DNA from 4 places in the Brucella sp. GW823-FHT04E01 genome. Region 1 is predicted to be linked to each of the others. Evidence: predicted binding sites of a transcription regulator. Region 1 holds the regulator's gene; each other region holds the start of a gene.

Region 1 (3,143 bases):
TTCGCGCTATTTCCGGCTTTCAGTGCGCGGCATCCGGTGAAGAAATATGCGGCCTTTCTCTCCCTGTTGAGCTGTACCTTCTATCTTGCCATGTCAGGTGCGGATGTCGCTGCACAACGAAGCTATGTGATGATTGCAGTCATGCTCGGAGCTTTGCTGGTAGACCGAGCGGCCATCAGTATGCGCAATCTGGCGATTGCGGCCATCGCTATGATTGCAATTTCGCCGCATGAGATACTGGGACCGAGTTTTCAAATGTCTTTTTCGGCTACGGCTGCGTTGATTGCCGGTTATGCCTGGTGGAGCGAGCGCTACGCGGTCAGGCAGGTTGGCACGGAAAAACGTGGGAAGACCGCTTATAGCTTCGCTGGAAAAATCCTGAAGCCGATCACAGCGGCGGCGGCTACTTCGCTCATTGCCGGACTGGCGAGCGGGATTTTTGCAGCTTATCACTTCAACAATACAGCGCCGTTCGGCTTGGTAGGAAATGTCCTCGCTGAGCCTGTAATAGCTCTTCTCGTGATGCCGTTTGCCGTCTTTGGTCTTGTGCTGATGCCATTGCAACTGGACTGGGTGCCTTTGCAGATAATGGGCTGGGGCATTTTCGCAGTCAGGCACATTGCTGCCTTTGTTGCAAAGTGGTCACCAGACGGTAATCCTGGGGCCATGCCCGCACTCACTATCGTTCTCTGGACCATTGCGCTCGTTCTGGTTGTTGTTCTGTCGACCAGATTGAAGGTGTTGGCGCTGCCGTTCATCGTTCTAGGGTTTGCTGCTTTCGTCAGGGAGCCCTTTCCTGACATCGTGATCTCGGAAGATGCCAAACTGGTGGGGGTTCGGCTCGCGGACGGGAAGTTCGCAGTCAATCGAAGCCGACCGTCACAGTTCACAATCGACAATTGGAAAACCGCTTATCTGGTGGAAGAGTTCATTGCGCCGCCATCCGGCAAAAACAAAAAGCGAACTGATGGGGACGGGTTCGAATGCGAAGATGGACTTTGCACGATCAGTCTGCGTAATGGTCGTACACTAGCCTACACCGCAGATGTCGCGATGCTGGAAATAGCCTGCAATATCGGCGATGTGGTTATTCTCGCCGTTTCCGGCAAAGATCTGGCGTGCGAACGTTCCACTATCCTGAGTATCAGCAAGCAGGAACTGGCACTAAAGGGAGCCGTCGAGATCAGGCTCGGAGAAAGGCCAGATCAAAATCGATCTTTCAGAGCTGTACCGGGCGACACCTACGACGTCGCAAAGCCCGGGATGAGCCAGCAAACATCTGAATTGCAGCCGGAGGACCGAATTACCTATGCAATTGATGCGCCAAGTCGTCCCTGGCATCTGCACCGCATCCATTCGCGTCCAGCACGTGGCTTGTCCGAGCGCGAGTACAAACCAAAATCCCACTCCGCTCAAAATGCCGGAGTTTGTTCATCAGGTGTTAGCGATGAACCAACGCGCTGCAACTAAATAAAGAGCGGTTCCACGTTTCTGTTCTTAACTGGAACCGCTCCATTGTTTGAACTCGGAGCTTATCTCCAAAACCGGCTACACTACGATCTAGTAGCGGCGGATCAGGCCCACAAGCTTGCCCTGCACACGAACGCGATCCGGGCCAAATATTCTAGTTTCGTATGCCGGGTTTGCGGCTTCCAAAGCGATGGATGCACCCTTGCGGCGAAAGCGCTTCAAAGTCGCTTCCTCGTCATCGACAAGTGCCACCACGATTTCGCCGGGGTTTGCTGAATCACCGCGTTTAATGATGACGGTATCACCGTCGAAAATGCCGGCGTCGATCATTGAATCACCTCTGACCTCAAGCGCGTAGTGCTCGCCCGCACCGATCATTTCGGGCGGAAGGCTGAGGGAGTGTGTCTGATTCTGGATTGCTGAAATCGGTACACCCGCAGCAATTCGCCCCATGACCGGTACGGACACAGTTCCAGACGTGTCGTCATTGGTAGCCACGGGGGCGGGGCGTGCCGGTGGCGGAGGCGTTTTGCCCAGGCTGCCTTCGATAACGCTGGGAGCGAACTTCTTTTGTGCATTGAGGCCCGGAGCGATGGAATCCGGCAGACGTAACACCTCAAGCGCACGCGCCCTGTTCGGCAGACGGCGAATAAATCCACGCTCCTCAAGGGCGGTGATCAGACGATGGATACCCGATTTTGAAGCCAGATCGAGCGCTTCCTTCATTTCATCGAAAGACGGGGGAATGCCCGTTTCTTTTAGACGTTCATGAATGAACAGCAGAAGCTCGTGCTGTTTACGGGTTAACATGCGCGACACCCTCCCGGCCAAGAATCGAGAAAAACAAAACCAGAACGAACACTATATGTTCCAGTCTTGTTCTGCAATGGTTTTAAAACCATTAACGCTCAGGGTGAGATTGAACGGAATACTTCAGGGCAAGACCATCACGGGCACGGCATGTCAGATGCTGCTTCGAATAACATATATTTTATGATGACTTAGGTCTGTTTTCTCAAGCTTTAGTGAGGCCGAGAATTGCGCTCGATCTACAGCATGAGAACGCGACAATCATCGCCAGCAGTGGCAGCAGGAGCGTTTTCATCCCTGATGAGAAGCGCTTTTGAACCGACGAGAGCTGAAAGCATGGACGAATCTTGGACCGGAAACGGCTTTGCGGTCAGCGTTCCATCAGGGTTTGATTCGATTGTGGCCCGGATATAATCGCGGCGGTGGTCATTCGCAGGCAGGTCAGTGCCCAGCTTTGCAGGTCGGATATCGGCATCGAGGTTCGTTCCGGCAAGCTTGGCGACGAGCGGACGGAGAAAAACGAGGCTGCATACCAAGCTCGAAACGGGATTGCCCGGTAGGCCGATGACATGCACGATCTTGCCGTTCGCTTCGATGCGCCCATACATCAGGGGCTTGCCGGGCCGCATGGCGATCTTCCAGAAGTCGAGATTGACGCCCTGTTTCTGCAGTGCTCCATGCACAAAATCCCGGTCACCGACGGAAGCGCCACCGATTGTCACCAGAATGTCGATGCCGCTTTGCAGGCTGTCTGCTATTGCCTGTTTGATTTTGGCAGGATCATCCGGAATGATCCCTTTATCATGTGGCGCTCCGCCGGCTCGCCTTACTATCTCGGCGATTCCAACGCTGTTCGATGCAAC
Region 2 (3,143 bases), on a different contig from region 1:
GCTGCGCGTACCGCAGTGGGCGCTTTCAACGGTGCGTTTGCCAATATCCCCGCACATGAACTGGGTGCGACGGTCATCAAAGGCGCGCTGGAACGCGCCGGTGTGGCGGCGACTGATGTGGACGAGGTTATTCTCGGACAGGTGCTGACGGCAGGTGAAGGGCAGAACCCGGCGCGGCAGGCAGCCATGGACGCCGGTTGCCCAAAGGAGACAACGGCCTTCTCGATCAACCAGCTATGCGGTTCGGGTTTGCGGGCGGTCGCGCTCGGCATGCAGCAGATTCTTTCCGGCGACGCCAAGATCATCGTGGCAGGCGGCCAGGAATCCATGTCCATGGCGCCGCATTGCGCGCATTTGCGTTCGGGCGTGAAGATGGGCGACTTCAAGATGATCGACACCATGCTGAAGGACGGCCTGACCGATGCCTTCAATGGCTACCACATGGGGATCACGGCGGAAAATATCGCCCGCCAGTGGCAGTTGACCCGCGCCGATCAGGATGAGTTCGCACTGGCCTCCCAGCAGAAGGCGGAAGCTGCACAGACTGCCGGCAGGTTCGAGGATGAAATCGTTCCCTTCACCGTGAAAGGTCGCAAGGGGGATGTAGTTGTCTCAGTAGACGAATATATCCGTCCCGGTACGACGATGGAGGCTCTGACCAAGCTGAGACCGGCTTTCGACAAGGAAGGAACGGTTACAGCGGGTAACGCATCCGGGATTAACGATGGCGCTGCGGCTGTCGTTCTGATGGATGCGGATGAGGCTGCCAAACGTGGTGTGAAGCCGCTGGCTCGCATCGTTTCCTGGGCGACGGCTGGCGTTGATCCGTCGATCATGGGAACGGGGCCGATTCCGGCGACGAAGAAGGCATTGGAAAAGGCAGGCTGGAGCGTCGGTGATCTCGATCTGGTCGAAGCCAACGAAGCCTTTGCTGCGCAGTCCTGCGCCGTTGTCCGTGATCTTGGCCTCAACCCGGATATCGTCAATGTCAATGGCGGAGCAATTGCGATCGGACATCCGATAGGTGCCTCCGGCGCGCGCGTTCTGACAACGTTGCTTTACGAAATGCAGCGCCGTGATGCCAAGCGCGGTCTGGCGACACTTTGCATCGGCGGCGGCATGGGCGTTGCCTTGTGCGTCGAGCGCGACTGACCTTCGCCTTTATCAGAACAGAGGCGGGCGGAGAAATAGCTCCGTTCGCCTTTTTGTTTCCGCAATGAGACGTTTGAAATCGGCGGGGTCGGGCATACGGAATTGCCGGAAAAGTTAATGCGAAATCGAAGAAATGCTCATCAAGGTTCGTCTGGTTTCGATTTTCTATGGTGTGTCGGGCACTTTGAACACCAGATGTGGTGAGAACAAATGGAGAAACTTTGCGGATCAGCGATTCGTCGCCGATTCGTTCCGGCTTTGGCCTGAAGGTTAATGAAGATCGTGTTCGCAACCGTTCAGGGATTAACGAACTATCAGTAATCATTAAGATTTTCTGAAGAATCGCCTTGCTACCGGAACAGCCTGTTGACAGGTTTTGCCAAAAGTTAACGGCGGTGTCGTTTCGCGTCAGGAAAACACAGAAAAGCGGAACATCCGATTCATCATATTGTGGGGTTTTGTGTTAGGCTTACTATATGTTGCCGTGAACAAAAGGCGAAGCTATCCGAGTCAGCGATTCGTCGCCGATTCGTTCCAGAGTCGTTCCAATCGTTAATCGACAAGTTATTGACCGGATGCGTATCGGTCGCCGAAAGGCTGGCAACTCGTCCATATTGAAACTTAACAGGAGCGCTTCCGGTGCAGGTCGTATAGTGCTATCGCAAGAACCAGCATCCAGCCCGTGACGGGCGCTTGTACCGGGAACCCGATTATTGGCATGAACCAACTCCCTGCCCATGATTTGCCGCTGACCTTGAGTGGCCGCGATGTGACTGCGGTGCTTGGGCCGACCAATACCGGCAAAACGCATCTGGCCATCGAACGCATGCTGTCGCATGGAAGCGGGATGATCGGCCTGCCGCTGCGCCTTCTGGCGCGCGAGGTCTATAACCGCGTCGTGGAACGGGTTGGTGCGGCCAATGTCGCGCTGGTCACAGGTGAGGAAAAGATCGTGCCGCCCGGCGCGCGCTATTCCGTCTGCACGGTTGAGGCCATGCCGCGCCGCACCGATGTGGCTTTCGTGGCCATCGATGAAGTGCAGCTCGCCGGTGATCTGGAGCGGGGCCATATATTCACCGACCGCATCCTGCATCTGCGCGGACGGCAGGAGACGCTCCTGCTTGGTGCAGGAACCATGCGCGGCATTCTGGAAAAGCTTCTGCGTGGCATCAATGTGGTGACGCGTCCGCGCCTGTCGCATCTGGCCTATGCAGGGTCCAAGAAGATTACCCGCCTGCCGAACCGTTCCGCCATTGTCGCCTTTTCCGCCGACGAGGTTTATGCGATTGCCGAACTGATCCGCCGCCAGCGCGGCGGGGCGGCGGTGGTGATGGGCGCGCTCAGCCCGCGCACACGCAATGCACAGGTAGAGCTTTACCAGTCGGGCGATGTCGATTTTCTGGTGGCGACCGATGCTATCGGGATGGGGCTCAATCTGGATGTCGACCATGTTGCCTTTGCGCAGAATCGCAAATTCGACGGCTATCAGTTCCGCGATCTGACGCCCGCAGAAGTGGGACAGATCGCCGGGCGTGCGGGCCGACACCTGCGTGACGGCACCTTCGGCGTGACGGGGCAGGTGCATCCGTTTGACGAAGAACTGGTCGAGCGGGTGGAAGCGCATAATTTCGATCCGGTGAAGGTCCTGCAGTGGCGAACGGCCCGTTTCGACTTTTCAACACTCGATTCCCTGCGATTTTCTCTGGAAACGCCCGCGCCGATCGAAGGATTGGCCAAGGCTTTGCCAGCCGTCGATCAACAAGCGCTTGAAAATTTGTCGAAAGACGAAGAGATTGTGCGGCTTGCCAAGACACCGGCACGCATTGAGCTTTTGTGGGACGCCTGCGCGCTGCCCGATTATCGCAAGATCGCGCCGGCGCAGCATGCCGATATCATTGCAACCATCTATCAGGATCTTGTCCGCCGAGGGAGCGTCGATGAAGATTATATGAGCGAACAGGTGCGCCGCGCCGATAGCACAGAGGGGGAAA
Region 3 (3,143 bases), on a different contig from region 1:
CAAACATGACTGCAATTTCTTTAGACTTCACCTGCCGAGGCTTTTGTTTTGTTCACGACAACAAACAGAGCCAAGTATGTTGCGCTCGATGTCACACGGGTTCGCCCAATTTTTGCGTCACCATTTGTAATTTATAGGAATTAACTTCCAACATGATGCAACAAGGCTCGCCATGTCGAATTCGACGCTGATCTCAATAGTCTATTGATTTTATATATGGAAATATTGGAGGCCTCGCCCGGAATCGAACCGGGGTGCAAGGATTTGCAGTCCTCTGCGTAACCACTCCGCCACGAGGCCTTCCGTAAGGCAGTTGCCAAATCAGTTGGTAGCGCCTTGGCCCGTTCCAATATTGATACAGATCGGTCTCGTCAAGCCGTTAGAGCCAAATGTAGAAGATTTCTACAAAGGTTTCTTCGCGCTTTGTAATTTCAATGCTGGTCGTCTCGATCTGGCGGCATTTGCGGGCGTGCCAGATTGCCCTTGGAGAAGGTATAGCCGGTTTCGACAACACTCAATCCAAATTTGTTTCGCAACTTGTCGATGGCATTTTCGGCGACGGCGCGTTTGGTCGCCTGAGTGTCTACAAGATCGGGCGGATCGGCGCGATCACTTGAAGAAAGCTCGCTAACCCCAATCCCTAGCAATCTAAATCGTGTTCCATCCAGTTCTTTTTCAAGAAGCTGCAATCCGTGGCGGAAGATTCTGTCCGCGAGCTGGGTGGGATCAGAAAGCTGCCGATTGCGCGTACGCGATTTGAAGTCGTGTGTTTTCAGCTTCAAAACGACAGTACGCCCGGCTATTTCACTTGCTTTCAGTCGCCGCGAGACCTTTTCGGCGAGCGCCCGAAGAACAGGAACGAGATCGTTGGCATCCGACAAGTCATTGTTGAAGGTTGTTTCTGCCGAAACACTTTTCATGTCGTGGTCCGGCTCGACCTTCCGGCTGTCCTGTCCTCGTGACAAACGGTAAAGACGCTGCCCCATAGTGCCATACGCCTTCATAAGTGCACCTTCTTCCATCGTCTGGAGTTGGCCAATCGACCTGATTCCGTCACTCTCCAGTTTGGCTGCGAAAGCCTTGCCTACTCCCCAGATCGTGCTGACGGATCGGTCTCGCAGAAACGTCAGGGCTTCTGCTTCACCGATAACGGAAAAACCGCGCGGCTTTTCGATATCTGATGCAACCTTGGCCAGAAACTTGCAATAGGATAGCCCGATCGAGGCAGAAATGCCTATTTCATCCTCTACGCGTTTGGCGAAGTGGGCGAGAACAATAGCAGGTGGCGCTTTATGCAGGCGTTCCGTGCCGCTCAGATCCAGAAAAGCCTCATCGATGGAAAGAGGTTCGACGAGGGGCGTCAGGTCACGCATCATTTGCCGCACTTCACGACCAACGCGAACATACTTTTCCATGTTTGGCTTAACGACGACGGCGTCGGGACAGGCTTCCAGTGCCTTGAACATGGGCATGGCAGATCGCACGCCATGAATGCGGGCAAGATAGCAGGCCGTCGATACCACGCCGCGTTTTCCGCCGCCGATGATGAGCGGTTTGTCCCGCAGTTCCGGATTGTCGCGTTTTTCGACCGAGGCGTAAAACGCATCACAATCAACATGCGCCAGAGAGAGCTTATAAAGCTCGCTGTGACGGAGAAGGCGAGGGCTGCCGCATGCATGGCATCGTCTGCCAGTGTGCGATTTTTGCGGCGCAAGGCAGTCGCGGCATACACCTTTTTCCGAACTGTTAGGTGCAATGGTGTCAGCCATGAGGACGAACCGTCTGATGAACATAAAAGGAACATCCTTTTATAGCATCGAAAGGCCGAAGTGCCATGGGGATATATCATCCCGGTTGGTCTTACACTTGACATTGCCGGGAATATCACCAAGTTTAGCAATATGAACAACCGTTTTGCATCCATACTTCATCGGGTTTATCCGATCACGGGATAGCTACCCTCGAGTTCTGCCTAGCGCAGGGGAACTCCGGGGGACGGTACGCCGCTTGTCCAAAAGCGGATTTCAAATAAGCGCTTTCATTAAAATCAATCTGAACGGCTTCGTGCAGAAACAGCACGGAGACTTATTACCTTTCAACAGCAGTGAGCACTCGCCATGAGCGGAAAGAATCGCAAGAAGCCCAATATCGTTGTTAGCGAAATCGACTATGAGCGTCTGATGGGGCTGGCCACAAACGTTTCGGAACGTCTCGAGGAGATCGCCGAGGAGTTGATGGTTGAACTTGACCGCGCGAAAGTCGTTCCTGCGAAGCGTTTGCCGCAGAATGTGATTCACATGGGCTCTACTGTGGAGTTTCGCTCCAATGACGGGCAGGAGCGTCGGGTGACTCTGGTATATCCGGGCGAAGCGGATATCGCGCAGGGCAAAATTTCGATTCTCACGCCTATCGGTACTGCGCTGATCGGCCTTGCACCCGGCCAGTCGATTTCCTGGACTGCACGGGATGGCAAGCAGCACGAGTTGAACGTATTGTCGGTTTCGAACGAAGCCGAGGTTTCTGCGGCAAATCCCGCTGCTGAATAATTACCAAGAAGCCCGGCAATGCCGGGCTTTTAATTGCGGATCGAAGTCTTTGCTAAAGGTGCTGGTTCAGCCCGCCGGGCAGATATGACAAGGCTTTCTCAATTGTTGCCGGATCACGGCCAGCCTCGTCGCAGTAGCGCAGCAGCGTCGGCTCATGTGTCAGAAAAAATTGTAATACACCCGCCAGAAAGCCAGGTTCACGTGCTGCCTGCCGGATCGACGCAGCTTCAATGCCTGTCAGGGCGAGGAAGCGAGGCAGCAGGTCCTTGTCCTGAGCCAACCACGCCAACGCTTCAATGGCGATCGCTTCCGCATCCGCCTGGCTCATCGGCGTTTTCATGTGGTTTCTCCGCTTTTTCTGTTGCTTTGCCGAATGTGTAACGGTCGCTCAGTCGAGGAACAATGGAATTATTTGCCTTTCATCAATGAAATGAGGTTAAACTACCCGCAGTCTAAGAAGTGGGGACTCTCTGGCGGATAAGAAAATCGAGCAAATGCCGGGTTGCTGCAGGGAATAAGACCAAGGAATTTTCGATGCCGAAAAGCGTGATGATTGTCGAAGACAACGAACTCAATATGAAGTTGTTTCGCGATCTT
Region 4 (3,143 bases), 660 kb from region 1:
AGAGATAATGCCGGGCACGCGCTGAAAAACGCGCATCGAATGTGTCCGTCGTCTTCTCGACATTCAAGATGCTGACGCGCTCATCCGCCATGACGAGGTGCGCATTGACCGCATCGCGCACCTTGCCTGCACCCCAATCCTTGGTGAGATCGACATGCACGACCTGTGCGGTTGCATGCACGCCTGCATCGGTGCGGCCAGCCGCACTCAGCGTCAAATCTTCCCCGCAGAACTTCTTGAATGCCAGTTCGATGGCATTCTGCACCGCATGGCCGTTTTCCTGCCGCTGCCAGCCAACATAGGGCGTGCCGTCATATTCGACAGTGAGCTTGTAGCGCGGCACCGCTTACAGAACCTTCGAAACCTGTGCGCCACGCAGAAATTCTTGCGCGGGCAATGGCTTGCCGCCGGAACGCTGCAGCGTAACGAGCCGCACGGCCCTTTCCCCGCAGGCAACCGTCAGGCGATCGTCCAGCACCGTGCCCGGTTCCCCGGACCCCTCACCCAGCGCCGAGCGCTGAAGCTTCACACGTTCGACAGCGCCATTGATTTCCATCTCGCACCATGCACCCGGAAAGGGCGACAGACCGCGAATGGTATTGTGCACGTCCTGTGCCGGCTTCGACCAGTCGATGCGCGCCTCGGCCTTGTCGATCTTGGCGGCATAGGTGACGCCTTCTTCCGCCTGCGGCTGCAAGGCAAGGCTTTCACGCTCAAGCGCGCCCAGCGCACGGATCATCAGGTCGGCGCCGATCATGCTCAGACGGTCATGCAGTTCGCCTGCCGTCATGTCCGGCGTGATCGCAACCTTTTCGGCCATGGCAACGGGACCGGTATCGAGCCCGGCATCCATCTTCATGATCATCATGCCGGTTTCGCTATCGCCTGCCATGATGGCACGCTGGATCGGAGCAGCCCCGCGCCAGCGCGGCAGCAGCGAGGCATGGCCGTTATAGCAACCGAGGCGCGGTGCATCCAGAATGGCTTGCGGCAGCAGCAGACCATAGGCCACGACAATCGCGACATCGGCTTCGAGGCTTGCGAAAACGTCCTGCTCTTCCACGCCCTTGAGGCTCTTCGGCGTGAACACCGGAATACCGAACTGTTCGGCCTTTTCATGCACCGGTGACTTGGTCAGCTCCAGCCCGCGACGGCCAGCCGGACGCGGCGGCTGCGTATAGGCCGCAACAACCTCATAACCGTGACCGATGATGGCGGTGAGGATCGGCACGGAAAATTCCGGTGTCCCCATGAAAACGACACGCATTAAAGCACTTTCCCGGGCGCGCGCTGGCTGGCGAGCTTCTTGAACTTCTTGATGACCATATCGCGCTTCAGCTTGGAAATATGATCGATGAAGAGCACGCCGTTCAGATGATCGATCTCATGCTGCAGGCAGGTAGCCATCAGCCCGTCGGCTTCGATCAAATGCTGTTTGCCATCTGCATCGAAGTAATTGACCTTGATGGCGGCTGGCCGTTCCACTTCGGCATAATAATCCGGTATCGAAAGGCAGCCTTCCTCATAGGTGCTGACTTCATCCGTCACGCCGACAATCTCGGGATTGATGAAGACATGCGGCGCTTTCGGTTCATCTTCCTTGGCAAGGTCGATGACGAGCATGCGGATCGGTTCGCCTACCTGAATGGCGGCGAGGCCAATGCCCGGCGCATCATACATGGTGTCGAACATGTCGCCGGCAAATTTGCGCAGCTGGTCGTCAAAGCGCTCCACAGGCTTGGAAACCTGGCGCAGGACGGGATCGGGAAGGATGACAAGCGGTTTTACAGACATGGGCTTTCACGTAATGGCTCACGCGAGAATCGTCAATTACACTTTGCAAAATGTTCTCGTTTTGATCTCATCAAGACGATACGAATCAGCTAAGCTCTCTTCATGGAAAATCAGAATCTCCTGAATGAGCCGATTCTGCAGCTCGGTGCCACATCCTTCACGCTGGGGAATATCCTGCTGGCGGGTATCGTCGTGCTGGTGCTGTGTCTTGCGATTTTTCTGATCGCGGCGACGCGCTCTGCCCGACTTCGCGCGGTTGCGGAAGCACAGGCCGAGGACCGTGCCCGGGATGCAGAATATCGCATGGCGGAAATCCTGAAGGCACAGGCCGAGATGCAGGGCCGGATGCAGACCATGGCCGAGGTATTCGGCTCACGGCAGGCGGAACTCAACCAGTCGATCCGCGAACGGCTCGACGGCATGACGCATCGCATCGGCCAGACCATGACCGAACAGACCCGCTCGACGCATGAAAATCTCGCCAAATTGCAGGAACGTCTTGCCGTCATCGACACGGCGCAGAACAATATCCAGTCGCTCGCCGGACAGGTGGTGCAATTGCAGGCGATCCTCGCCAACAAGCAGACGCGCGGCGCTTTCGGCCAGTCGCGCATGGAAGCGATCATCGCCGACGGCCTGCCGCAGGGGGCCTACGAGTTTCAGGCAACGCTTTCCAACAGCACCCGTCCCGACTGCCTTGTACGGATGCCGAACAATGCACCCTCGCTCGTGATCGACGCAAAATTCCCGCTCGAAGCCTGGAATTCGATGCGCGAAACGGAACAGCCGGAGGCGCGCAAGGCAGCAGTCGCCCAGTTCCGCCGCGACATGGAAGTGCATATCAAGGATGTCTCGGACAAATATCTGATCCCCGGCGAAACACAGGATACGGCTTTTCTGTTCGTGCCGTCGGAGTCCATCTTCGCCGATATTCACGAGCACTTCGAGGCCCTGATCCAGCGTGCGCATCGGGCGCGAGTCGTCATTGTCTCGCCGTCGCTGCTGATGCTGTCGATTCAGGTCATTCAGGCAATCCTGAAGGATGCCCGCATGCGTGAGCAGGCGCATGTGATTCAGGGCGAAGTGATCCGCTTGATGGAAGATGTGGGCCGCCTCGACGAGCGCGTGCGCAAGCTGCAGACCCATTTCGTGCAGGCCAACAAGGATATTGACGATATTCTTGTATCTTCCAACAAGGTCACCCGGCGCGGCGCGAAGATCGAAGCGCTGGAATTTGGCCCTGCACCCGCAGAGGAAGCATCCCGCCCGCAAACGAGACAGGCGGAAAACACTCCCACTCAAATGCGCCTGCGCGTGGTGGATGAGGATTAATTTCTTCGGCTCAGAAT

Evidence for each region. Region 1 encodes LexA, which represses DNA repair genes until DNA is damaged. Its sites were predicted from a motif close to TGTTCNNNNTGTGTTCNG; they were not measured.
Region 2: AC1RHM_RS20420 (helicase-related protein) is a predicted target of LexA. The motif match lies at 1,683-1,700, and genes of this name have one in related genera.
Region 3: AC1RHM_RS13105 (DNA polymerase IV) is a predicted target of LexA. The motif match lies at 1,786-1,803, and genes of this name have one in related genera.
Region 4: AC1RHM_RS05105 (DNA recombination protein RmuC) is a predicted target of LexA. The motif match lies at 1,846-1,863, and genes of this name have one in related genera.

The regions. Positions count from the first base shown of each region.
Region 1 covers NZ_JBXAIK010000001.1:370,201-373,343, reverse strand. The annotation lists gene AC1RHM_RS01925 (ComEC/Rec2 family competence protein) at 1-1,470, shown strand, start outside; gene lexA (transcriptional repressor LexA) at 1,561-2,280, opposite strand; gene AC1RHM_RS01915 (molybdopterin molybdotransferase MoeA) at 2,520-3,143, opposite strand, start outside.
Region 2 covers NZ_JBXAIK010000005.1:139,801-142,943, reverse strand. The annotation lists gene AC1RHM_RS20425 (acetyl-CoA C-acetyltransferase) at 1-1,152, shown strand, start outside; gene AC1RHM_RS20420 (helicase-related protein) at 1,871-3,143, shown strand, end outside.
Region 3 covers NZ_JBXAIK010000003.1:569,251-572,393, forward strand. The annotation lists tRNA gene AC1RHM_RS13100 (tRNA-Cys) at 227-300, opposite strand; gene AC1RHM_RS13105 (DNA polymerase IV) at 432-1,769, opposite strand; gene rnk (nucleoside diphosphate kinase regulator) at 2,118-2,546, shown strand; gene AC1RHM_RS13115 (DUF3572 domain-containing protein) at 2,599-2,886, opposite strand; gene AC1RHM_RS13120 (response regulator) at 3,081-3,143, shown strand, end outside.
Region 4 covers NZ_JBXAIK010000001.1:1,030,251-1,033,393, forward strand. The annotation lists gene truA (tRNA pseudouridine(38-40) synthase TruA) at 1-343, opposite strand, end outside; gene fmt (methionyl-tRNA formyltransferase) at 347-1,267, opposite strand; gene def (peptide deformylase) at 1,267-1,794, opposite strand; gene AC1RHM_RS05105 (DNA recombination protein RmuC) at 1,897-3,126, shown strand.